3 regions of the Planococcus dechangensis genome follow, and region 2 is predicted to be linked to each of the others. Evidence: riboswitches for the same ligand, from Rfam matches in the RefSeq annotation. Region 2 holds a riboswitch; each other region holds the start of a gene.
The links. A riboswitch is a leader RNA that binds a small molecule or an ion and turns the genes downstream of it on or off. The one in region 2 is predicted to bind thiamine pyrophosphate.
Positions count from the first base shown of each region.

Region 1: linked by a shared signal. The riboswitch ahead of ACFO5U_RS04855 (YkoF family thiamine/hydroxymethylpyrimidine-binding protein) and the one ahead of tenA (thiaminase II) in region 2 are both predicted to bind thiamine pyrophosphate.
Region 3: linked by a shared signal. The riboswitch ahead of ACFO5U_RS10070 (lipoate--protein ligase family protein) and the one ahead of tenA (thiaminase II) in region 2 are both predicted to bind thiamine pyrophosphate.

Region 1 is NZ_JBHSGL010000005.1:355,212-363,323, reverse strand. It holds gene ACFO5U_RS04865 (ABC transporter ATP-binding protein) at 1-1,379, opposite strand, end outside; gene ACFO5U_RS04860 (ECF transporter S component) at 1,345-1,926, opposite strand; gene ACFO5U_RS04855 (YkoF family thiamine/hydroxymethylpyrimidine-binding protein) at 1,919-2,518, opposite strand; TPP riboswitch at 2,605-2,709, opposite strand; gene ACFO5U_RS04850 (hypothetical protein) at 2,886-3,086, shown strand; gene ACFO5U_RS04845 (protein adenylyltransferase SelO) at 3,197-4,657, opposite strand; gene citZ (citrate synthase) at 4,820-5,938, opposite strand; gene ACFO5U_RS04835 (hypothetical protein) at 6,413-7,201, shown strand; gene ACFO5U_RS04830 (M20 metallopeptidase family protein) at 7,399-8,112, shown strand, end outside.
Region 2 is NZ_JBHSGL010000005.1:1,186,555-1,194,666, reverse strand. It holds gene ACFO5U_RS09160 (acyltransferase family protein) at 1-1,606, shown strand, start outside; gene ACFO5U_RS09155 (S1C family serine protease) at 1,799-2,899, shown strand; gene ACFO5U_RS09150 (AI-2E family transporter) at 3,880-4,962, shown strand; TPP riboswitch at 5,649-5,750, shown strand; gene tenA (thiaminase II) at 5,838-6,527, shown strand; gene thiM (hydroxyethylthiazole kinase) at 6,520-7,281, shown strand; gene thiD (bifunctional hydroxymethylpyrimidine kinase/phosphomethylpyrimidine kinase) at 7,271-8,112, shown strand, end outside; gene thiE (thiamine phosphate synthase) at 8,094-8,112, shown strand, end outside.
Region 3 is NZ_JBHSGL010000005.1:1,404,581-1,412,692, reverse strand. It holds gene ACFO5U_RS10100 (VLRF1 family aeRF1-type release factor) at 16-879, shown strand; gene ACFO5U_RS10095 (hypothetical protein) at 909-1,589, opposite strand; gene hmpA (NO-inducible flavohemoprotein) at 1,711-2,892, opposite strand; gene ACFO5U_RS10085 (RrF2 family transcriptional regulator) at 3,108-3,542, shown strand; gene ACFO5U_RS10080 (pyridoxamine 5'-phosphate oxidase family protein) at 3,572-3,994, opposite strand; gene ACFO5U_RS10075 (hypothetical protein) at 4,059-4,289, opposite strand; TPP riboswitch at 4,589-4,695, shown strand; gene ACFO5U_RS10070 (lipoate--protein ligase family protein) at 4,744-5,622, shown strand; gene lipA (lipoyl synthase) at 5,619-6,563, shown strand; gene ACFO5U_RS10060 (DUF4825 domain-containing protein) at 6,607-7,119, shown strand; gene pepT (peptidase T) at 7,200-8,112, opposite strand, start outside.

The DNA.
Region 1 (8,112 bases), 830 kb from region 2:
CACAGCAATGCCGGATCAAATATGCCCGTCAGTGACCCGGCTTTCATGAGTAGGATGGAATCAGCAACGCTCGAGGCAAAATTCATGTCATGTGTGACGATCACAATAGCGCAGCCCTCCTGAGCGTGAGCATCGATAAGTTCATAAAGTTCTTTCAACGATTGTTCGTCCTGTCCTGCAGTCGGTTCATCGAGCAGCAGTACTTTGCGTTTATCGGCCACCATCGCACCTGTTGCGACGCGGCGCTTTTGGCCGTGGCTAATAGAGAATGGATGGGCGTAAGCGATTTGCTGAAGGAAAAGACCGTCCAGCAACCGCTTGATTTCTGCGGGCGACGATTTGCCGGAAAAGGCCAATTCGTCCTCCACGGTTGTCGTGAGAAACAATTGCTCTGGAGATTGCGGCACGTAACCTGCCGGCTTTCCTCGCAGAGACCCTGTAAAAGGTTTGTAAATGCCGCACAATGCTTTCAATAAAGTCGACTTGCCGCTGCCGTTCGGGCCAGCAACGACCGTGACTTGACCGCTTATCAGTGCCAGAGAGATGTCGCTGATCAGCCGGATCCCATTTTTTGAAACTGTCAATTGCTCTGCGGCTAATAATGTGTCTTGACGAATCGAGCGTTTGCGCCGTGTGAAAAAAGTCGGCGATTTTGCGTCGAATGCTGCGTCCTTGCCGATGGTGCCATCCTTTGTCAGCGCGATTTCACGGTCGAAAAAAGCACCCCATAGCTCCAGTTTATGTTCGATAGCGACGACAGTGAGCTGATGCTCGGCCTGTAAAGCATCGAGCCATGACACGAATTCCATTGCAGTGACAGGGTCCAAATGAGTGAGCGGTTCATCCAAAAGCAAACATTTCGGTTCCATAATCAATGCACAGGCTGTCGCAACACGTTGCTTCCATCCGCCTGATAAAGTTTGGATGATACGTTTTCGATATTCCACTAACCCTGTCTTCGATAAGATGGCATCAATGCGATATTGCATGTCTTCACGCGGTGTATGAAGATTTTCCAAAGTGAAGGCCAGTTCTTCTTCCACTGTCGGCATGCAAAACTGGGCGTCCGGATCCTGAAAAACGGTGGCGATCGTTTTGTTGATTTCCCCCGCTTCATAACGATCGGACTGTTTGCCGTATATATCGAGTGAGCCCGACACGATGCCGTCGCAATTTGCTGGGTACAATCGGTTCAATAAATAAAGCAAGGACGATTTTCCGCATCCGCTCGGTCCTGTGATGACGACACGCTGGCCTTGTTCGATGGATAATGTTAAATGGTTTAAAGTCGCCTGTTGAGTATCTGGATAGCAGAAGCTGTAATCTTCCAGTGCAAAAGCTTGGCTACGCACCGGCATCGCTCTTTTCCGTCCGGGCAATTGCATAACCCCTCAGCGAGCCGGTTGCAAGCAAGCCATCCGCGATGTATTTCCCGCCGATTCCCGCAATGATAGCGCCGCTCATCACTCGCAATGTGAACATTAGCGCGACAAACGATGGATCAAGCGCCGCATAGCCGGATAGAAAATAGCCATAGACAAAACTGAACACACCAGCTAAAGCGCCAGCAAGCATCAAAACCCCGATATGGAAATGACGGTAGCGCGTCAGTGCGAAGGCGGCTTCCGCGCCCAGGCCTTGGATAATGCCGGATAAAATGAGGCGCGGGCCGACCGCGTTGCCAAGCATCACTTCAATGGTCGCAGCCAAAGTTTCCGGCAAGAGGGCAGCTCCGGGTTTGCGGATGATGTACATGCAGATGATCGAAACGATAAACCAGATGCCAAACATCCATTCATAAGCGAGCGGGCCGATGACGCCGGCCCAAATATTGCCAATGTGGAGAAACACCAAATAAATAATGCCGAAGACGACACCGAACAAGGACATGAGGACGATTTCCTTTAATTTCCATGATTTAAGCATGCTGGCCACCTATATGCGAAGGGCTGTTGATGCTCATCGAGACCGTCATGACGAGGTGAGGGTGTTCGTCGGTGCGGGCTTGGGTGAAACTTTCTTCATAGAACTTGAATACCTCATGAATGTCGCCGTGGATGCCGCTTGCGTAATGCATCGAATCGTTCCAGACCCCGTGTGCTTTTGCGCGTTCAACTTCCCGATAGATGACCGCCATATAGTCCGGGTTATTCATTGGATAAAGCGCAAATTGAGACGATACATATTGAGAAGCAGGATCGGTATTTGCCAGTTCGTCTTCGACTTCTAAATAATTGTCTCCAGCCGAATCTCCTGGACAGCCGATTGAAAATGTACCGGATAGCGCAATATGCTCTTTTGTTTTCGCTGCATGCAGCACCAGTGCCTTGGCGACATTGAAAACATGATGCTGTTTGCCGCGTATGACAGTCGACACATCATCCGTTTGCATCCAGACATTCGATGTATCCGTCTCGGCCAAGGCAGTTTTAAGAATTCGGATAAAGTTGTCGCTCATCGGATGCATCGAAAAACGAAAGCCGACAATGGGGCTCGTGCCGCAAAAAATGGGTTCCATAAAAAATTCCTCCTAAAAATGTGCACAAAAAAAGCCGCATCCGTGAAGATGCAGCCACTGTCCCAAATCATTAAAAGGTTTTGTTTTGGAAAGTCACTACACTTCCTCACGCAGGTCCTAACCTGTTCGAGTCATAAGGGATCGGAGCAAAAGCTCTCATCTCAGCAAAATATGCACCCCTAGTGCAGAAAACGCTATGCTTTTTTAGTGTCGGGTTGACCCGATGGCTCTAGTCTAGAGCAATGGCTCCATGAAGTAAAGGCTTTTTGATTTTTTGGCAATCCAGTGAACTTGTCGCCTAATAAGCATATTCACTGCGGGAGCGGGTAAAGAAGAAGAGTCACTTATTTTTAGGAGGAAACCAATCATGGCACAAACTAAAAAGTACCGCGTCGTTTATCATTTAGGGAGCGGAGTAGAAGCAGCAATCGTTGTCGAAGCCGGAAGCCCGAAAGAAGCAGCTAGTGGACTGGACTCTGACAGCATGTTGGAATTCACTGGCGAAAAAAACACCTTTTTCCAATTCAGAATGAGCGAAGTGAAAATGGTAAGCGTTACAGAGTTGTGATTTGAATAATTATTCAATTGAATAATTTTATTCATGAATAAAAATGAATAGATATTAAAGTGAATAACGATGTGAAGAAAAAAGCTCTGCGAGTTTTCCCGCAGAGCTTTTTATGTGCCGCAAAATGTGCGGTAAGGCGGTGTTGAAGGGGGCGGAGGTGCCGCGAAATCTTGTTGTTCAGCTGAATGGGCATAAGGGTTCTTAAGTATTGACAATAATTTTTCAGTGACGCTGTAATCCCCTTGTTCAGCTGCGGCAATCGCAGCTTCAACCCGATGGTTCCTTGGAATGACTGCCGGGTTTCGGCTCTTCATCAAATCCAGGCTGTCATTTGCCGAACGGCCTTCCTGCTGTTGACGGGCCGTCCATTTCTCGCGCCAGTTGTCGAATGCTGCCCCCGTTAAATTCGGTTCTGTCACTTCGTCGAATGTGAGTGCACGGAACGTATTGGTGTAGTCTGCGTGTGTACTTTGCATCAGATCGAGCAATTCATTGATCAACTTTGCATCTTCCGGTTGTTCCGTGAATAAGCCAAGCTTCTCACGCATGCCTTTTTCGAAATAGTCTTTTTGCTGAATAACATATTCTTCTAAAGACTGTTGCATAACAGAAAGTGCCTGCTGTTCTGGCATATCATCGAGCAAAGGAAATAGGGATTCTGCAAAGCGCGCTAAGTTCCATCCGCCAATCAATGGCTGGTTGCGGTAGGCATAGCGGCCGCCTGCATCAATGGAACTAAATACCGCCTGTGCATCGTAATGATCTAAAAATGCACAAGGGCCATAATCGATCGTTTCGCCGCTGATGGCCATATTGTCGGTGTTCATGACGCCATGGACAAATCCGCTGAGTTGCCATTTAGCGATAAGTGCCGCTTGTTTTTTCGCGGCGCGGCGGAATAACTCGATATAATCATTGTCCTGAATATCGGGGAAATGCCGTTGGATCGTGTAATCCGCAAGTGCGCGTAAATCGTCTACCGATCGGTATTTTGCGGTGTATTGAAAAGTGCCGACCCGAATATGGCTTGATGCAACGCGCGTTAAAATGGCGCCGGGCTCTGCCGAGTGCCGCTGGATCTTTTCGCCTGTCAACACCACAGCCAGGCTGCGGCTGGTGGGAATTCCGAGTGCGTGCATGCCTTCACTGATAATATATTCCCGCAGCATCGGGCCTACTGCCGCCCGTCCGTCACCGCCGCGTGAAAACGGAGTGAGGCCTGCGCCTTTTAACTGGATATCGAATAATTCGCCAGTCGGTGTTTGCTGTTCTCCGATTAAAATAGCCCGACCGTCGCCAAGCATCGTGAATTGGCCGAATTGATGTCCGGCATAGGCTTGTGCAAGAGGGAGGCTTCCATCGGGAAATTGGTTGCCCGCAAAAATCTGCAGCGCCTCTGATGTCCGGAGTTTGTCCGTGTCAAACCCAAGTGAGACGGCAAGCTCCTCGTTTAACATAAGCAGTTGAGGAGATGCGACGGGGTTGGCTTGCATTGGTGCATATAATGTTTTCGGAAGTTGTGCATAGGTGTTGCGCAGATTCCATCCGCTGTTCGAGCTTTGCGTCTTCATGAGAGCGCCTCCTGTCGTAAGCTGGTTGGAGCTTTGTCCTTTGGTGTCATTATACCGCGTTGAAAAACCGGGAAACAAGGAAAGGGGATTAATAAGCTGGAAATAAAAAACTTGAGCCGGATCCCCTATGACGGGTTTCGGCTCAAGCGATATCAGGTGGAGTTAGCGCTGTTCTACTGGTACATAAGTTTGCATGCCCGGCCCGATATACTCGGCACGTGGGCGGATCAGGCGGTTGTCGGAATATTGCTCCAAAATATGCGCGAGCCAGCCTGACGCACGCGATACCGCGAAGATCGGCGTGAACAGGTCATGCTCGATGTTCAAGGAATGGTAGACCGATGCCGAGTAGAAATCGACGTTCGGCGGAAGCGGTTTGGCACCCGTGACGAGCTCGTCGATCTTGATGGACATCTCGTACCATTTCGGTTCGCCGCGCAGTTCGGTCAGCTTTTGCGACATTTCGCGCAAATGCTTGGCTCGCGGGTCGCCCTTGCGGTAGACGCGGTGGCCGAAGCCCATGATTTTTTCTTTGTTGGCCAGCTTTTCCGTGATGTACGGCTCGACGTTGTCGACCGACCCAATCTCTGTGAGCATCTTCATCACTTGCTCGTTGGCGCCTCCGTGAAGCGGGCCTTTCAAGGCGCCGATGGCTGCCGTCACACCGGAGTAGACGTCAGACAAGGTCGCAACGGCTACGCGTGCCGTGAACGTCGAAGCGTTCAGTTCGTGGTCGGCATGCAAGACGAGCGCTTTGTTGAATGCTTCGACTTCGATGTCTTCCGGCAGTTCGCCGGACAGCATATTCAGGAAGTTCGCCGCGAAGCTCAAGTCCGATTTCGGTTGAATCGGCTCTTTGCCGGCGCGGATGCGGCCGAATGCCGTCACCAGCGTCGAGATCTTCGCCTGGATCTTGATCGCTTTGCGGTAGTTTGCCGCGGGTTCCATCACTTCGGCTTCTTCGTCGAATAGGCCGAGCATCGACACAGCTGTACGCAGTGCCGCCATCGGATGGACGTGTTTGATGTCGTATGTCTTAAAGTGGTCGAGCACCGCTTGCGGCACCGCCATGTTGTCGGCAAGCTGCTGTTTCAACTCGGCCAGTTCGTCCGCTTTCGGCAAACGCTGATGCCATAGAAGATAGATCACTTCTTCGAAACTGGCGTTATCCGCCAAGTCATCGATATCGTAGCCGACGTATGTAAGTGTATCATCGATGATCGAGCTGATCGCCGATTGTGTGGCGACTACACCTTCTAAACCTTTTGTTGTTTCAGTCATATGAACCTCTCCTTTTTGGATCTCATTCGATTAATTTCAATGCAGCCATCCGAAATTGTGCCACAGTTTTGTTAAAGCGCTTTCATGGGTATTGAAAAAAAGAAAGCGTCCGGCATCGCCAAATTCGATTTGACTGATTATTACGTAATTTTACAGGAACGTTCTGATTTATCGGCGCTAAATACGTGAAACACGAAAAAACAGGATAAAGAAGAGAAATAGGTGAGTCAAAGAGCTTTTTTTCTATGGGGACCGGCGTGATGGTGAGATAAATAATGAAAAGCCTGAATATGTGCGGCTAAGACAGTTTCTGAACAAACTTCCTTGGATATATTCGGTTTTTCTGTGATTCTGGAATATGTTCTCGCTTGTAATCTTGAAAGGAAGTTTCCTATAATGATTGTGAATAGATAAATATTGTCAAACATTAGGCGATTGTAAAAAGATGGTCATAAACAAAAGGAGCACAAACAATTGAAAACTACGGAGCGGGGCATCCGCTATATCAGTTTAATTGATGAAGGGGCCGATTTTAACATTCCAGTAATGGTAAAAAAGGCCAAAACTGCTTATAAGACTTTTAATTTTAAGGATAAAATCGAGATTTTAATTTTCTTTAGCGATCGAAAAGATTTTAGCCATACAATATTTACTGAATACGGGGTCATCGACGATGAATTTGATGGAAAAAAAGCGATTCATCATCCATTTGGTGTCAAGAGCATTATCGGCATTGAAGTATCGGAGGAAAACACAGTTCCATTGATTGCGTACGCTCTCGGTCAGGCGATAGAGCATTTCAAGCAGAACTTGGATATTCAGCGACATGCCGAATGGAACGAATTAAACAAAAGTGAATCTTATCTTTGTTGGCAAACGTTTTTTTGCCAAGTCCATAGCGCAACAATCCGCCGAATGGACGGGGAAGCCGATGCATTTCTGCGCAGTTTGCCGTTTGTTTTGGCGAAAAAAGAGCAAAGCTTTTCTGAGCTTTACATCGACGGAACCTTCCGCCATTTGGTCCACGCATTAAGTGAATTGTATGTCCTGAAGCTAGCAGGTGAAGAGGAAAAGGTGGAAGATCACTTGCAGATGGTCCGAGATTTGACAGATGATTCATTCGTTGAAGTCTACCAAGATTTATTCGATGAACTGGCCGCTTATATGAAGGGGGTCGGCAGCAAATACAATGAAGTCCATGAACTGGAGCTATTTTCGACCTTGGAAACACGCAAAAAACAATTAGATGCCATGTATATGTGATGGATATTTTATATGGTTTCATTGCTACTTAAACATATTCAAGAGCGGCCCGGAAATTATTCCGGGCTTATTTTTATGCACAAAAGTTCAGAAAAATCAAAATGAGGGTAGTAATTGCACATCAAGTTCGGTACACTTTTTATTAACGGAAGTATTAGGGTTTATTTCCTTAATTCTTAGAAAGCAGGTGAGCTTCAATGAAAGAACAAGCACAAGAATTGTTCGAAGAGGTCCGCGCATTCCGTCGAGAGTTGCACGAGCACCCTGAATTGAGCGGAGAAGAAGTGGAAACGTCAAAAAAAATTCAAGCAAAATTGGACGAATACGGTATTACCTATTTTACCGGCTATGCGAAAACTGGCATCTTGGCTGTGATCGAGGGCGAAAAACCGGGAAAAACGGTCGGATTGCGAGCAGATATTGACGCATTGCCCATTTTGGAAAAAGCAGACGTTCCGTTTAGGTCAAAAGTGGATGGCAAAATGCATGCCTGCGGACACGATGCACATACGGCGATGCTGCTCGGCGTCGGCAAACTGCTCCAGGCCCAAAAAAGCGACATTGCTGGAACTGTTTTGCTCATTTTTCAGCCTGCAGAGGAAAACGCGCCGACAGGTGGTTCAGAACAGATGATGGAAGACGGTGTTTTCGATAAATACACACCCGACGTCTTATTAGCCCAACATGTCTGGCCGGGATTGCCAGCAGGACAAGTGGGGATCATTGATGGCGCCATTATGGGCAATTCAGACCGTTTTGAAGTGACCATCCATGGATCTGGTGGACACGCATCCATGCCACATCAGACAGTCGATGCGATCATCATCGCCAACCAGGTTATGTCAGCGATTCAGACCATCATCAGCCGCAATGCCAACCCGATGGATTCAGGCGTCATTACCATCGGCAAG
Region 2 (8,112 bases):
GCCGTTCCAGCATTTTTGGGCACTTAGTATCCAGTTCCAGTTTTACTTGATCTGGCTCGTCGTGTTCTTTATCGCGATTACCATATTGCGCCTCATTTCAGGCAACCATATGAAGCGCATGCTGCTCGTGTTGATTTCCTTTATTGTCATCGTGTCGCTTGGCTATTCGATTTATTTGACGGCAGTTAACCAGCCAGTGGCCTATTACCACACCTTCACACGTGTGTGGGAATTCGGCATTGGCGGTATTTTAGCCTTGACCATCCACCAGCTGGTCGTCTCAAGCCGCGTCGCTTGGCTGTTCGGTTGGGTAGGTTTGATCGGTTTGATCAGCTGCGGCATTGTGCTGCAAGTGTCGCAATTATTCCCCGGCATCGCAGCGCTATGGCCTGTATTGTCAGCCGTGTTGATCATCATTGCCGGCAATTATTCCACCAACTGGAGCGCATTCCGTGTGCTCAGCTGGAAGCCGCTCGTCAAATTCGGCAGCATTTCCTACGCGTTCTATTTATGGCATTGGCCATTACTTATTTTTTATTACGCTTTGTTCGGTGTCGAAGCGGTATCATTTGCCGGCGGTTTGCTGATTATAGCGGTCTCTGCGGCATTTGCGTATTTCACGATTTACGGATTTGAACTGCCGATTCGCAACATCAATTTTCCGGTATGGAAAACAGCCACCATCATCGCGGTGTCCTCCGCTGCCATCTGGTTTTCGACGGTTGCCTATCAGGACACTTACCTAGCAGGCCCGGCCATCAGCTCGGAGTTGTTGAGCGATAATTTTGAAACGCATCCCGGTGCTATTACTTATGTAGAAGACGGCCAGTTGACGCCGCCGTCGGAATTCCCGGAACCTTATTTGCCGAATATGGACGTAGCGGTACAAGATAAATCGGAAGTATACGTCGACGGCTGCTTAGCCGGCACTGGAAATACAGAGGCGGAACTTTGTGAATACGGGGAACTCGAAAACTTCGAACGTACGATAGCACTGGTCGGGGGTTCGCATTCCGCCCATTGGCAGCCGATGCTTGTCGAGTTGGCCAAAGCACATGATTTGAAAATCATCACCTACTTGAAAGGCAATTGCCGCTTTACAGAAGAAAGCCGCGGTGCGTATTCGGAATGTGATGAATGGTTTGAGAACGTCAAACAAGAGTTGGTCGCAGATAAACCCGACCTGATTTTCACCGTTGCCAACGTCGGCAGCCCAAAAGAAGAATTCGACGAAATTACCGAGGGCTTCACCAATGCATGGAGATATTTCGAAGAGCAGGACATCCCATTGTTCCTTGTGCGTGATACGCCTTGGTACGGCGAAAATGTGTTAAGCTGCGTCAGCGAAAACGCAGATGCGCCGGAAAACTGCAAAGCGAAACAACAAGACATCATCCGTGATCCGAGCCCGTTAAGCACGGTCGACTATATCCCGGAAACGGCTACGACGATTGACTTGACAGAGTATTTCTGTGACGGTGAGTATTGCCATTACGTTATTGGAAACATCGTCACCCATTTCGACAGCAATCATCTGACGGCCACGTTCTCGAGAACATTTGCACCGATCTTTGAGAGGCCGATTCTAAAAGCTTTGGACCAATAATCAAAAACTGTCTTGCATATCCGTTATTGCGGTATCCAAGACAGTTTTTTTCGGTTTGGAATTTCATTAGGGAAAATCCGGAGAATTCTGTTTGAAACTGCCGTTACAGCGCTACAACGGTTAATGTAAGCGTTCCTTTTTCTGTTAGTAGTTGCTATAATGAACACACATTAACGGAAACGGGTTGAGTCTATGGAAAAATGGATGAAGCAGTGGTTCCTGGTCTTGTTGGCCGCATTGTTCCTCGCAGCTTGCGGAACGACGGTCACGGAGACGGAATCCGAGCAAGCCGAATCGCCTGTCGACACGGCAGCGCAGGAAAAAGCGGTCATGATCGCCAGTGCCAAAACCCATGTGTATACGATTTATACTGATTTTGAGCAGGGCTCAGGCTTTTTGTTCAACGACCAAGGGGACATTCTGACAAACGCCCATGTCGTGAAGGATGCCACATTTATCTCGCTCGTCAATAGCGATGGGCAAGAGTTCGCGGGCAAGGTCATCGGCATCTCGGTCGAAAAAGACCTCGCCCTTGTACGAGTGGAAGATCTTGCAGGTAAAGAGCCGCTCGAACAAGAACAGGGCCCGGTCGAGGCGGGTACGCCGGTCATCGCGATCGGCAGCCCGGAAAATGAGGCGAACACGGCGACCGAAGGGGAAATCACCCAGACCGGCGTCGATTTCTCGGAAGTGTTTGTTTATGAGGATCTGTATGAAATGAACGCACTTATCAAACGCGGATCAAGCGGTGGCCCATTGATTGATGCGACGACAGGCAAAGTGCTCGGTGTCAATTCGGTCATGCTCGAAGACAACCCCGAGATCGGATACGCCATTCCGTTGTATACAAAAATGGAACTATTGGAAGGCTGGGCGGCGAATCCACAGCCTTTCCCAGAAGAACAATTGGTCGAGCCTTCAGTGCGCGATGCGTATTTCGACGAGGCGCTGCTGTCGAGTTTCGTGGAAGCGTATTATGATTTGTTGCCGTATTCGATGAATGATCCGGAGCTCAATTATTATTCCTCATATTTGGTTCCAGAAAGCGATGCGGTCGGGGCGGTGGACAGCGTCATTGAGGAATATAGTGAAGTCGGCCGCGTCTTCGATTCAGTCGTGCCGGAGATCACCTCGGTGGAAATAGCGGGAGATGCAGCGTATGTCGAGGCAGGCGCCGTGTTTCATTATCATGAGGCAGACGGAGAGACCGGCACTTTCGACCATCGCCGCCGCTACACGATTATCATTGACGAGTACGGGGATTACCAGATCGAGGATGTGGAAGTACAGTAGAGGGCCTTCATTTATGGAGGTTCTTTTTTTGTGTGTTTTTTAAACCGGCTTGTGCTAATAGACTGTGCTGCAGAGGCATGCTTCTGTGGGGGATAGCTTTTTTCTACAGCTAATGAAATAAGCAAACAAGCAAAAACGTCTTAGTTTTTTTATCTTAAAATAGCTAGCGCTATTAGACTACGCTGCACGGGCACGCTTGCCGGGGGGCGGGTGTTGAGCCAATGTGCGGCAAAGAGCGCCGCACATTTGTCTCGCCAGTCCGCGCGGTCCCCCAGGCGTCGGCCACTTTCGCTCCGTCTCTAGGTTTAGACAGGTAAAGAATTTTTCTGTTCGCTGAAATTAGCATGTGTAGAAGCATCACCTCTCAGATCGGGAACGATCCGAAGAGTTTGCATGTGTCCTTTCTCTGCTTTTAAAAACGAAGTATCTTTAGGGAAGCGATTCCCCAATTAGCGGATGAAACTTACAAAGAAAGCTCAGCATTAACTGACTAGTGTCAAAGAAAAAGCAAAGCCGCCTAGCGCTCACGGGTGAGCCAATGCAATAAGACAGGCGCTCTTGCTGGCTTCCTGCAAGAGGCCATCCCAAAGCAAGGCGGCGAATCTCTATGCGATGCCGGAACGAACCATATTCAAATTTTTACATGTTAATTCCAGCTCATCAGACTTCGATAAGATTCCAAGGAAGTGATCCCCTGCGAAATGCAATCTCCAAGCACGGCGGCGGAACCAAATGTGATATCCGAAAAAACACCATCCAAAGATCCGAACGAAAGTTCTGACTCGTGGCATCGCGATTATGATCTTCGGAAAAGATTTCCCCATTATCAGATAGGTTTTATTTTAAAGGGGTTTTATGCGTTAAAGTATAACTAGTAATAGAGAAAGAATTTAGCTAACCAATCTCTTTTTCTAGCAAAGAGAAATAGAACTCAATATGGATGGAACAAAGACATTGAGTTAGTTGAAAGGAGTATGGAAATGCCAAAGACGAAATGGTTTCGTTTTCTTATGTATGTTCTTGTGATTTTTGCCATCATCAATCTGGCCGTACGTGTGCCATTTGTGTTTTATCCGATTGGCGTGGCTTTCTCCACACTTATGCCGATCATCATCATTGGCGGGATCTTGTTTTATATTTTCCGGCCATTGGTCAAGCTTTTATCCAGAAAAATGCCGCGGGTCGTCTCGATTCTCATCATTTTTGCAGCTTTCATCGGATTATTGGTCGGTTTTTCATTATGGATTGGCCCGCTGATTTTCCGCCAGATTCAAGCTTTAATAGAGAATTTCCCAACGATTGTTAGGGAAGTTCAGAACCAAGCAAATGCAGCGCTATCCAGTCAATGGTGGAGCTATATTCAGGAACAGGATTTTTTGCCTGACGTGAATCCGGACGTGATAGCTGGGAATTTCAGAAATACACTGACTGGCATCGGTTCTAACATCCTTAGCTTTACAGGTGTGCTGATCAGTGCGCTCACTTCATTGATCGTTGTCCCATTTGTGCTGTTCTTTTTACTGAAAGACGGCGACAGATTGCCAGCTAGCTTCCTCCGCCTGCTGCCGCAAGATTCAAGAGAAGAAGGAGCCAAAATCCTGCACGACATGGACGAGAACCTCAGCGCCTATATCCAAGGCCAAGCGATCGTCAGTTTGTTTGTCGGCGTGTTTTGTTTTATCGCTTATCTGATACTCGGCGTCGACTACGCCATCATCTTGGCACTTGTAGCGACCGTCACGAACGTCATCCCGTTCTTAGGCCCAGTGATCGGGGCAATTCCGGCTGTGGTTGTGGCGTTTTTCCAAGATCCGATTCTTGCCTTGTGGGTGCTGATCGCCATCGTGATCATCCAACAAGTGGAAAGCAATTTGATCTCGCCAAACGTCATGGGAAAGAAGCTCTCGGTTCATCCCGTCACCATCATTTTCCTATTGTATATAGGGGGCAATTTGGCCGGACTCGTCGGCATGATCCTGGTCATCCCAACATACGCAGTAGGCAAAGCCATCGTTCAAAACCTATACCGCCTAGTGCGCCTGCGTTATCCCGCGATGCGGTGAACAACGAAACAAAAGCCCTGTCAAAAGCAGGGCTTTTTTTGTGGCCATAATTAACACCCACACAACTTCTATAGGGAAGTGATTCCCCAATCAGTAGACGAAATCTACAAAGAAAGCACAGCTTTAACTATCTAGCATCAAAGAAAAAGAAAAGCCGCCTAGCGTAAACGGGTGAGCCGATGCCATAAGACAGGCGTATTTTCTGGCTTATGGCAAGAGGCCATCCCAAAGCCAGGCGGCGATACACTATGTGACACCATAAAAATCAGCAACACATATACACATGCAAGTTCTAACTCACTGCCTCCTGATCCTATTCTAGGGAAGCGATTCCCCAACCGGTGGACGAAACCTTTAAAGAAAGCTCGACCTTAACTGGCTAGTCTCAAAGAAAACGAAAAGCCGACTAGCGATAAGGGTGAGCCGAAGCAATGAGACAAGTGGTTTTCTTGGCTCATTGCGAAAGGCCATCCCAAAGCCAGGCGGCGACACTAAATATGACGTCAGTAAAACCAGCGACACATGTACACATACATCTTCTAACACATTGCATTCTAATCCTAGTCCAGAGAAGCGATTCCCCAACCAGTGCAAGAAAACTATAGAAGCATTACGTCCATCAAATTCACAAAGTTTTGAATTCGTCCGCCAGCTATGATATAGTAATCCCGACAACAACTAAATATCGCTACCACTAGGGGAGCCATTACTGGCTGAGACGAGCATCGCTCGGACCCTTTGAACCTGATCTGGATTATACCAGCGTAGGGAAGTGGGCGAGTCGTGAGCTTTCTCAAATTTCCAGCTGACCTCTACCGCCGCTTCCCTACCTAGGGAAGCGGTGTTTTATTTTGCCCCAAAAAGGAGAGAGCGACATGACATTTTGTGAAGAACTACGCTTGGAATGTGCAGATTTATGGAACGCAAGCTTTGAACACCCTTTCGTCAAAGGCATTGCCAAAGGGGACTTGCCGCTCGACGTTTTCAAATTTTACGTCATGCAAGACGCTTATTACCTGACCCATTTCGCCAAAGTGCAGGCGCTCGGCGCAGTCAAGGCGACAGACCTCGCCACGACCCAATCATTCGCGCACCACGCCGAACAAACCTGTGCTGCGGAGATGGCGCTTCACGAATCATTCATGGAATTGCTCGGCGTCACCGACGAAGACTGGGCAGTATTCGAACCATCTCCTCACGCTTATGCGTACGTCTCCCATATGTACCGCTCCGCTGAAGGCGATCTGGCTGACGTGCTCGCGGCGATACTGCCATGCTACTGGCTGTATTATGAAATCGGCGAACGCTTGAAAGACGCCACACCGGAAGAGCCGATTTTCCAGCGTTGGATCGGCACTTACGGCTCGGAATGGTTCGGCGAACTCGTGAATGAACAAATCGAGCGCATGAACCAATTGGCTGAAGGCTTGCCCGAAGCGCGCCGCAAAGAATTGAAGACGCGCTTTATGAGAAGCAGCTATTACGAATGGCAGTTCTGGCAACAAGCGTGGACGATGGAAAGCTGGGAGCTGCCATCAAGAGAGGAGAGTGTGCGCCATGCTTAGGGAATTACGCATCCAAAAACCGTTGATCCACTGCATCACCAATCACGTCGTCTCCAACTTTCAGGCAAACGGGCTGCTCGCATTCGGCGTGTCTCCCGTGATGGGCGACGAGGAACTGGAAGTCGCAGAACTGACCGGTCACGCGGATGCCTTGTCACTCAATATCGGCACGATCACGGAGCGCTCCTTGAAAAGCATGCTCATCGCTGGAAATGCCGCCATGGAAAAAGGTATTCCGATCGTTTTGGACCCGGTCGGCGCGGGCGCGACCAGCTACCGATTGGAAGCGGTGAAACATTTACTCGAACAATTGGACATTACTCTTTTACGTTGCAACGCTGGCGAACTGGCGGCCATAGCAGGAGCGGACTGGCAAGCGCGAGGCGTCGATGCTGGCGAGGGCGAAGGGGATATTGCAGAACTCGCTAAACATGTGGCGTTTACGTACAACACGCTCGTCGCCGTGACCGGAAGAGTCGATATCGTGACAGACGGCGAAAGGATGGAATGGATCACCGCTGGGCATTCCTTGATGGCGTCGGTCACCGGCATGGGTTGTCTGCTGAGTGCAGTGCTCGCGGCCTTTCTGACCGACCGTGAAGAACAGCCGGTGGAAGCTGTCGCCAAAGGCTTGCAGTATTACGGAAATGCAGGTGAACGCGCTGCGAAAATAGCCCTATCGCCTGGCACTTTTCAGATGACGTTTTTGGATGAACTGTCAAAACAACAGGAGGCGGCTTTACATGAACGCTAAACCACAAGTATTGACCATCGCCGGATCGGATTCTGGCGGCGGTGCCGGCATTCAGGCAGATTTGAAAACCTTCCAAGAGCTCGGTACATTCGGTTGTTCGGTCTTGACGGCGGTCACAGCGCAAAACACGACCGGCGTTCACGGCATTTACCCGATGGACCAGCAGGCAGTCAAACAACAAATCGATGCCATCGGAACTGATTTCGATATTCGTGCCGTAAAAACCGGCATGCTATTCGACGCAAATCTCATAGAAGAAGTGACACAAGGAATCAAGCGCTATCATTGGGGAAATCTCGTCATCGATCCCGTCATGATCGCCAAAGGCGGCGCTTCCTTGCTCCAACAAGAAGCGGTCGAGGCCATCAAACATTCGCTCATCCCGCTAGCCGCACTCATCACACCGAACATTCCGGAAGCGGAAGTCTTGAGCGGCATCCAAATCATAGACACGGAGTCACGCAAGCAGGCGGCCGAAGCGATTTTACAGCTCGGCGCGGGAGCGGTCATCATTAAAGGCGGCCATAGCACCGACCCTGACGTTGCAGAAGACTTTTATTTGGACCAAGACGGCATGATGCTGTTCCTGCGCTCGGAACGGCTGGCGACAAAAGAGACTCACGGCACAGGCTGTACGTTTTCCGCCGCACTGACTGCGGAACTCGGAAAAGGCCGGACGATGGAAGAGGCGCTATTTACCGCCAAGGAATTTATCCAAGCGGCGCTCGCCCATCCGCTCGGGATCGGCAGCGGCCACGGCCCGACCCATCATGCCGCTTATCGTGAATCTAAGGAAAAGGAGGTAGTTCACCTTGTTCGACAATCCAGCGA
Region 3 (8,112 bases), 220 kb from region 2:
GAGGATGATGGCTGAATGACATTATACGACGAAATCCAAGAACTGAAAAAATTTGAGTGTCCAGACCGTTGCGTCTTGAGTGTATACCTCAATACAAACCCAGCGGACCCGGAAGCTCAAAATGGTGCGTGGAAAATTCAACTGAAAAACGGCTTGAAGCGCTTAGAAGAATACTTAACCGCTTCGAATGATGAAAACGAATTGAAAGCGTATAAACAACTGCGCAAGAAAGTAGAAAAGGAAATAGCGGATAATCAAGGCGACCTCCAGAAGGGTGTCGTTATTTTTGCATCAACGCAAGACGATTTGTTTTGGGTAAAGCATCTTCAAATTTCCGTCAAAACCGATTTTCAATGGGAAACAAAACCTGCACTCGACCAATTGCGTTATATTTACAAAGCATATCCTTATGCTGGAGTCATCTTGCCGAGCTTCAAAGGCATTCGGGTCCTTGATACATCCGTTGGCATCGTCAATGAAGAACTGTATTACGGCTTCGATTCAGGACTCGAAGTATGGACTGAGCAAAAAGGGGTCAGAAGTTCTGGACGCATCCAGGGCCGAAGCGGTGCTGGATCTCTTGGCGGGGGAGCTGCCGGAGGCAATAGCCCGGTCATCGGGGGCAGCGGCGGCGGAAGCCCGGTCGATGAACTGGACCATCGTCTAAAAGAAAACTTGGACCGGTTCTACAAAGATATGGGCTCGAAGATTGAGAAACTTAAAAAAGAGCGCCGTTGGGAAGAGATCCATGTCATCGGCGAAGCCGAACATGCACAGTCTTTCTCGAAAGTGCTCAACAAAAAGCCAAATAGCTGCATCCATAAAAACTTCATCAACAATAGTTCAGATAAAATTTTGCACGAAGTATTTGAGAAATGATAAAAAGCTCCGGCCTCGGCCGGAGCTTTTTAATTTGGTTGTGGACAGAACGTGCATGTGCCGAATACTGGTAGTTCCTTGTACAAACAGCAAGTTTTTCGCAATGGCGCTGAAACGGCACGTTCAAGCGGCACGTTGCCGACAAGCTTTTGCCAGTAAGAAATCTGGAGCGGCTGCCAGTTTGTGGGATCCGACAACCATTCCACATCTTCAGCTACAAGGCGTGGGTCGTGTTGTTGCATGGTCGCGTAATACCAAATAAGAGAGCCGAGCACATTTTCCCAGCAAGTGATGGGTGAAATTTTTGCGTGTAACCGCAATTGCTGAAGCAGTGCCTCTGTTTGGCCGATTAAAATATACTGATACGCTTCCTCACGATGTTCCTTTGAAACTTGGACAAAATCTGCCGAGTCGACATGAAAAGAGATGAGCGGCAAGCCGTAATTGTGCATATGGCCAAAGCTTAAGTTTTCAGGTGAGGTTTTGAAATAGCCACCATATTGATGGACCAGGCTGAATTGCGCTGTGGCGAACAACGCGAACTGACGGAAAAAATAGGATACGGCGACGCCATTGGTATCGGTTTGGCACCAATCTTTTAATTGCTCGACCAATTGTTGGGGTTGTGCCGAAAAAGGCCGGGCAGGAGGACGGTCGACGATGACCGAGTTGCTTTGAAGTGTGTGTAGCGCTTGGGTAGGCAAGTTCATTCTCATTCCCCTCTCTTTTTCCTCATGCTACCGGAAGAACGGCGGGCTGCCAAGTATCCCTCCGTATCGTTACTCCACAAGAAAAGCCTCGCTCCCATTTTGGGAGCAAGGCTTTTTTGGATTAGACGTTTTGAAGCGCAACAGCAGGGCCGAAGAATTCAAAGTGGATCTGCTCATCATTCATACCGATTGCGTGCAGTTCGCTGATCATTTTTTCCATGAAAGGAACCGGCCCGCAAACATATACTTCACCGCCCACATCGATCATGTCTTCTAATACCTCACGTGTGATATAGCCTTGTGGCTCATCGGAATACAAAGTCTTGTATTTCGCATTAGCCATTGTGGCGACGTATTTTTGGACGTCTTTGTCGAAAGCGTGCAAAGTTTCATTACGCGCTGCATGCAAGAAGGAAACGTGGCGTTCCGGTGTTTGAGTGGCCACCGTTTCGAACATGCTCATCATCGGTGTGATGCCGACACCACCGCTGACGAATGCGACAGGCGTTTTGCGTTCGGTATCGAGCACGAATTCGCCGGCCGGCGCACTGACTTCGATGGTGTCGCCTTCTTTCAATTGTTCATGCAGGTAGACGGAAACGAGTCCATTCGGGTCGTTGTCTGCTTCGCGTTTGACTGAAATGCGGAATTCGTCCGGATGTGATGCTTGGGATAAACTGTATTGGCGGTTGAAAAGAAATTCTTCCCCAGGAATCGCTAACCGCACGGTGATGTATTGGCCGGCATCGTAGGAAGGAACGTTTTTGCCGTCTGCCGGTTTCAAATAGAAAGAAGTGATATTGTCGCTTTCTTTCACTTTACGGGCAATGGTGAAATCTTTGAAGAAAATCCAGCCGTTTTCTTGAGTAGCTGTTTGTTCATACATGCTATTCTCGACGCTGATGAAGACATCTGCGATAACTCCGTATGCTTCTGCCCATGCATTGATGATGTCGTCTGTGGCCGCGTCTCCGAGCACTTCTTTGATTGCTTTCAGCAAATATTCTCCGACGATTGGATAATGTTCCGCTTTGACGCCAAGGCTCACGTGCTTATGGGCGATTTGTTCAACGACCGGGAGAATCGCTTCCAAATTATCGATATGAACGGCAGCCGCATAAACAGTATTGGCAAGTGCAGCTTGCTGGCGTCCTTGTTTTTGATTTGCTTGGTTGAAGATATTTAAAAGTTCAGGATGTGCTTCGAACATATTGCTGTAAAAGACAGTCGTGATGGTTTTTCCGTGTTCAGCTAATACAGGGGCGGTGGATTTGACGATTGTTCTTGTTTGTTCGGATAACATAGTCAATCTCTCCTTTTGTTTTCTATAGTTTCACTATACTCCTGAGAACGGTTTAAAGATATATTTAAAATACATCTTTAAAATTTGGACACATTTATTTTCACAGAAAAGTCACACATGGAATTTCTCCCTGAAAAGCTTGAAATGTGTAGAGGCGTTTACTTTTCAGAAATTAAGGCGGCGAGTATAATGGATGTTCAGGGAAGGTGAGAACGATGAGATTAACGATGTATACGGATTACTCATTGCGTGTGCTCATTTACTTGGGCACAAAAGATAATGGTAAACTGACAACCATCCAGGAAATATCCGATGCCTATCATATATCCAAAAATCATTTGATGAAAGTGACGTTCGAACTTGGAAAAGCTGGTTTTATCGAAACCGTACGGGGACGCGGAGGCGGCATTCGCTTAGCGGATCGCCCTGAGAATATCAATGTCGGGGCTGTTGTACGCCAAATGGAAGAAGATTTCCATTTGGTGGAATGCTTCAACCCGGAAGGCAATACATGCCCGATTTCTCCGATTTGTGGATTGCGCGGAGTATTGGGCAAAGCATTGAATGCATACTTAGCCGTTTTGGACGAATACACTTTGCAGGATCTTCTATTTAATAAAGAAGGGTTGCGTGACCTTTTGCGCACGTAAAAAAGCCTCCGATACCGGAGGCTTTTCGTTTACAGTTCAATTGTTTGGGGATCTTTTCCTTTGCGGTTCATCAAACGGACGCGTGCTGGCGTAATAGCTAGAATGATTAGGTTTGGATCATCCGGGCCTTCAAACCATCCGCGGAGATGTTCATTCCATACTTTATCGATCATTTCCCGGTCATCGCGCAGTGACATTTGCCCTTCGATTTCTAAGAAACTGTCGCCAACGCCTTCGCCTTCATAGCCAAGCAGGATGTGGGCGTTCGGATTTTTCTCTAGTTCCTCCACTTTTTGTGTTTGTTTGCTTGTAGCTGTATACAAAGTGAATTCATCGTTGAAAAAAGTCATATAACGTGAATGTGGTTTATTGTCTTTGATGGTTGCCAATGTGCCGATCATGCTGTCCTCGAGTATTTGGAGTGCAGCTTTTTTCAGTTCTTGTTGTGCCATTGCAATCTCTCCTTTGCTTTTGGTGGTTACATAATAAATCGCGGAGTTTGATTCCGCGGTGAAATTAATCTGGATATTTTTCGTCGCTTGATGAACTATCTTTCGTATCCCGAGGCTTTTTCTCATCTTGCATATCCTGTTTCAAGTCTTCCAATGGGATAGCGTCGACGTTCATTTCCTCTTCGTGCATTTCATTCAATGTTTTTTTGTCTGTTTTGATACCTTCCGGGTTGTCCATTGCTGCCCCATCGCGGGTTTTTCGGTCTTTTTCGTTAAAATGGTTTTTTTCTGCCATAATTAGCACCTCTCCTTTAACGTTCTTGTCTATCTATTCCTTAATCGCGATGCTTTAAAACATTGAGGTCTGCTCGGAAAAACGAATGAGCATACGAAAAGCGAACGGTTCAATAAGGCAAGCGAGCGAAAAGTATATGGACTTTATTTCTGTAGGTAAGTGCTGTCTTGACTTCTTTGCTATTCAAAAAATTATTTAACTGAGGGCACTTGTGAAAAATGTGATGAAAGTGAAAAAATACTATTTTGTATATTGAGATTTCTTGGAAGGAATGATAAGCTCGTAGAGAATAATACATAGCTGACCACTGGGGGAGCCGGAATTGACTGGCTGAGACGAGCGAATGCTTGGACTCCTTGAACCTGATCTGGACCATGCCAGCGTAGGGAAGTGGTGCGTATGCTTCCTATTGTCTGCATACACCGCTTTCCCCATGGGATTGCGGTGTTTTTTTATGGATTCGGGAGTATGCATAAGCGGAGAGGAGACGAGACGCTTGGAAGAAACATGGAGCTATATCGAATCAGGACCGTGCTCGCCAGCTTACAATATGGCGATGGATGAAGCAATTATGAATTGGCAGCGTAGAACCGGCATGCCGCCCGTCCTGCGATTTTACAGTTGGGCACCGGCAGGGATTTCAGTCGGCTTTTTCCAGAAACTGAACGGCAGCATCGATCTTGAAGCAGCAGCAAAATTAGGCATTCCTTTAGTTAGGAGACAGACTGGTGGAAAAGCCGTCCTGCATGATCACGAGCTGACGTACAGCGTAGTGATTCCGGAACAGCATCCATCCATGCCGAAATCAGTGAAAGAAGCGTATTTGGTTATTTCACGAGGATTGCTTGAAGGCTACAGGAACTTAGGGATTCAAGCAGAACTCGCGGCAGAGACGAAACGCCAAAAAGAATCTTCAGCGGTGTGCTTTGAAGAGCCTTCTTGGCACGAACTGACGGTGGCGGGGAAAAAAGCGGCAGGCAGCGCCCAGACAAGAAAGCAAGGCATCATTTTGCAGCATGGATCAATTCCGCTGTCGCTTGATGAAGCGAATTTGTTCGAACTGTTTGTTTATCCGAATAGCGCGGTAAAGGAAAGGGCGCGCAACGCGTTCCGAAGTCGCGCAGTGGCGATCAACGATTTGATGGAAGAGCCGGCAGACTTCAACAAAGTGCAGGCGGCGTTTAAGAGCGGGTTCGAAACAGGACTGAATATCAGGTTGGAAAAGTTTGAGCCGCCGCCGGAGCTGCTTGAAGAGGTGTGCATGCTTGAAATGAAGTACGCGAGTGAGGAATGGAACTTTAGGCGAGAAGAGAAAGGGGAGCTTATGCGATGACGAAAACAAAGCAGCGTGAACGGAAACCCGAATGGTTGAAAGTGAAATTGAACACGAACGAAACTTATAATGACTTGAAGAAATTGATGCGCGAAAAGAATTTGAATACGGTCTGTGAAGAAGCTAAATGCCCGAACATCCACGAATGTTGGAGCGAGCGGCGTACAGCCACTTTCATGATCCTTGGCGACACATGTACGCGGGCTTGCCGTTTCTGTGCGGTCAAAACCGGCCTGCCGAATGAATTGGACCTCGGCGAACCAGAACGTGTAGCAGAGTCTACGGAAATCATGAACTTGAAGCATGTCGTCGTTACAGCGGTGGCACGTGATGACTTGAAAGATGGAGGGGCAGCGGTATTTGCTGAAACAGTGCGTGCCATCCACCGGAAAATGCCGGAAACAACCGTCGAAATTTTGCCGTCCGATATGAAAGGCGATTACGAGAGCCTGCATATGCTGATGAGCAGTGAACCGGATATTTTCAACCATAATATCGAAACGGTTCGCCGCCTGACGAAGCGAGTCCGTGCAAGAGCCACTTATGACCGTTCGCTGGAATTATTGCTGCGCGTCAAAGAAATTGCGCCTCACGTGCCAACAAAATCGAGCATCATGGTAGGGCTTGGCGAAACGAAAGAAGAGATTATTGAAGCAATGGACGATCTTCTGGCGCACAAAGTCGACATCATGACTATTGGCCAGTATTTGCAGCCGACGCTCAAGCATTTGGATGTCGAACGCTATTACCACCCGGATGAATTTGCCGAATTGAAAGAAATCGCACTCGCGAAAGGCTTCAAGCATTGTGAAGCCGGCCCGATGGTGCGTTCGTCGTATCATGCAGATGAGCAAGTGAACGAAACCTCCGTTCAGCGCCGCATCAAATACATGAAAGGCGTTGAATCAACAGGGGCAAAAATTGACCGGATCGAATTCTAACAAGAAGGTGCATGGAAATTTCTTTTGGGAGAAGGTGGTGAGCATGTTGGAGAAGAAGGCTGTAGCAGCACTGCTATTACCCTTTCTGCTGCTCTTTTTCAGCGCATGCACTCCAGTGTCTGAGGCAGATGAACCGGATCTCTTCCGATATGAAGGGGCATCGGTAGGAAATAACAGCGCTATCGTCAATACCGTTATCCATCTGCCGGGGACAGAACACTTTACAGGAATTAAACTTGAAACGAAACAACAGCCTTATGGAATTATCCTAGCTTATGATTGGTCTGAGTCTTCCTTATCGCACAAAGAAACCGCTGTCTACAATGCTACGTATTTGTTTACGCTTATCGACAATGTGGACTGGATTCAATTTGACTTTGACACTGGGTCAGACATGAAGCAGTACCGATTGACGAGAGAGCAATTAGAAGAATGGTACGGAGTAGAATTAGCCGGAATTAATGAGGAAGACGGACTGAAAGAACTCTTGAAATCGTCTTTTGAGAAAGAAAAAAAGCTTGATGAACTGTTATTGAAATCACCGAATCAGCAATAAAATAGGAAACGCAGCGGCATTTGTGGCCGCTGCGTTTTTTATTGATGTGGAATCAGCCGAAAATTTTTGCAGAAAAAGGGTTACTTTGCTGTTTTTGCTACTTCGACAATCACTTGTGTCGCTTTTTCCATGTTTTGTGCGGAGATGAATTCGAATTTGCCGTGGTAATTTTCACCGCCGGTAAAGATATTCGGTGTCGGTAAGCCCATATACGATAATTGGGAACCGTCCGTCCCGCCGCGCACCGGGATAATATCCGCTTGGATGCCGAGTGACTTCATCGCTTGTTCTACCTGATCGACGATTTCCATGACCGGTTCGATTTTTTCGCGCATATTGTAATATTGATCGGCAATGTCGAGGTCGATTGTCTCTTCACCGAATTCTTCCTGCAATTGGGCAGCTACCTGCTGCATATGGTGCTTTTTCGCTTCGAACTGCTCCTTGTCAAAATCCCGGATAATATATTGCAGCACAGTTTCTTCGACAGAGCCGTTGAAATTATTCAAATGGATAAAGCCTGCGTAGCCTTCCGTTTTTTCCGGTACGGCATCTTGTGGCATTTCAGCTTGGAAGCGGGAGGCGACGGTAATGGCGTTGACCATCTTGTCTTTGGCAGAACCGGGGTGCACGCTCGTTCCGTGGACGGTCAGTTTGGCGCTGGCTGCATTAAAGCTTTCATATTGCAGCTCGCCAATGGGACCGCCGTCCATCGTATAGGCATAATCGGCACCGAAACGCGCAACATCGAATTTATGCGGTCCGCGCCCGATTTCTTCATCGGGTGTAAAGCCAACGCGGATTTTGCCATGTTCGATTTCGGGATGCTCGATTAAATATTCCATCGCTGTCATGATCTCTGCAATGCCAGCTTTGTTATCGGCACCAAGCAAAGTCGTGCCGTCCGTCGTAATCAAAGTGTGGCCGATATAATTTTGCAATGCAGGGAAATCGGCAGTTTTCATCGTCACTTTGTCGTTGAGTGCAATATCC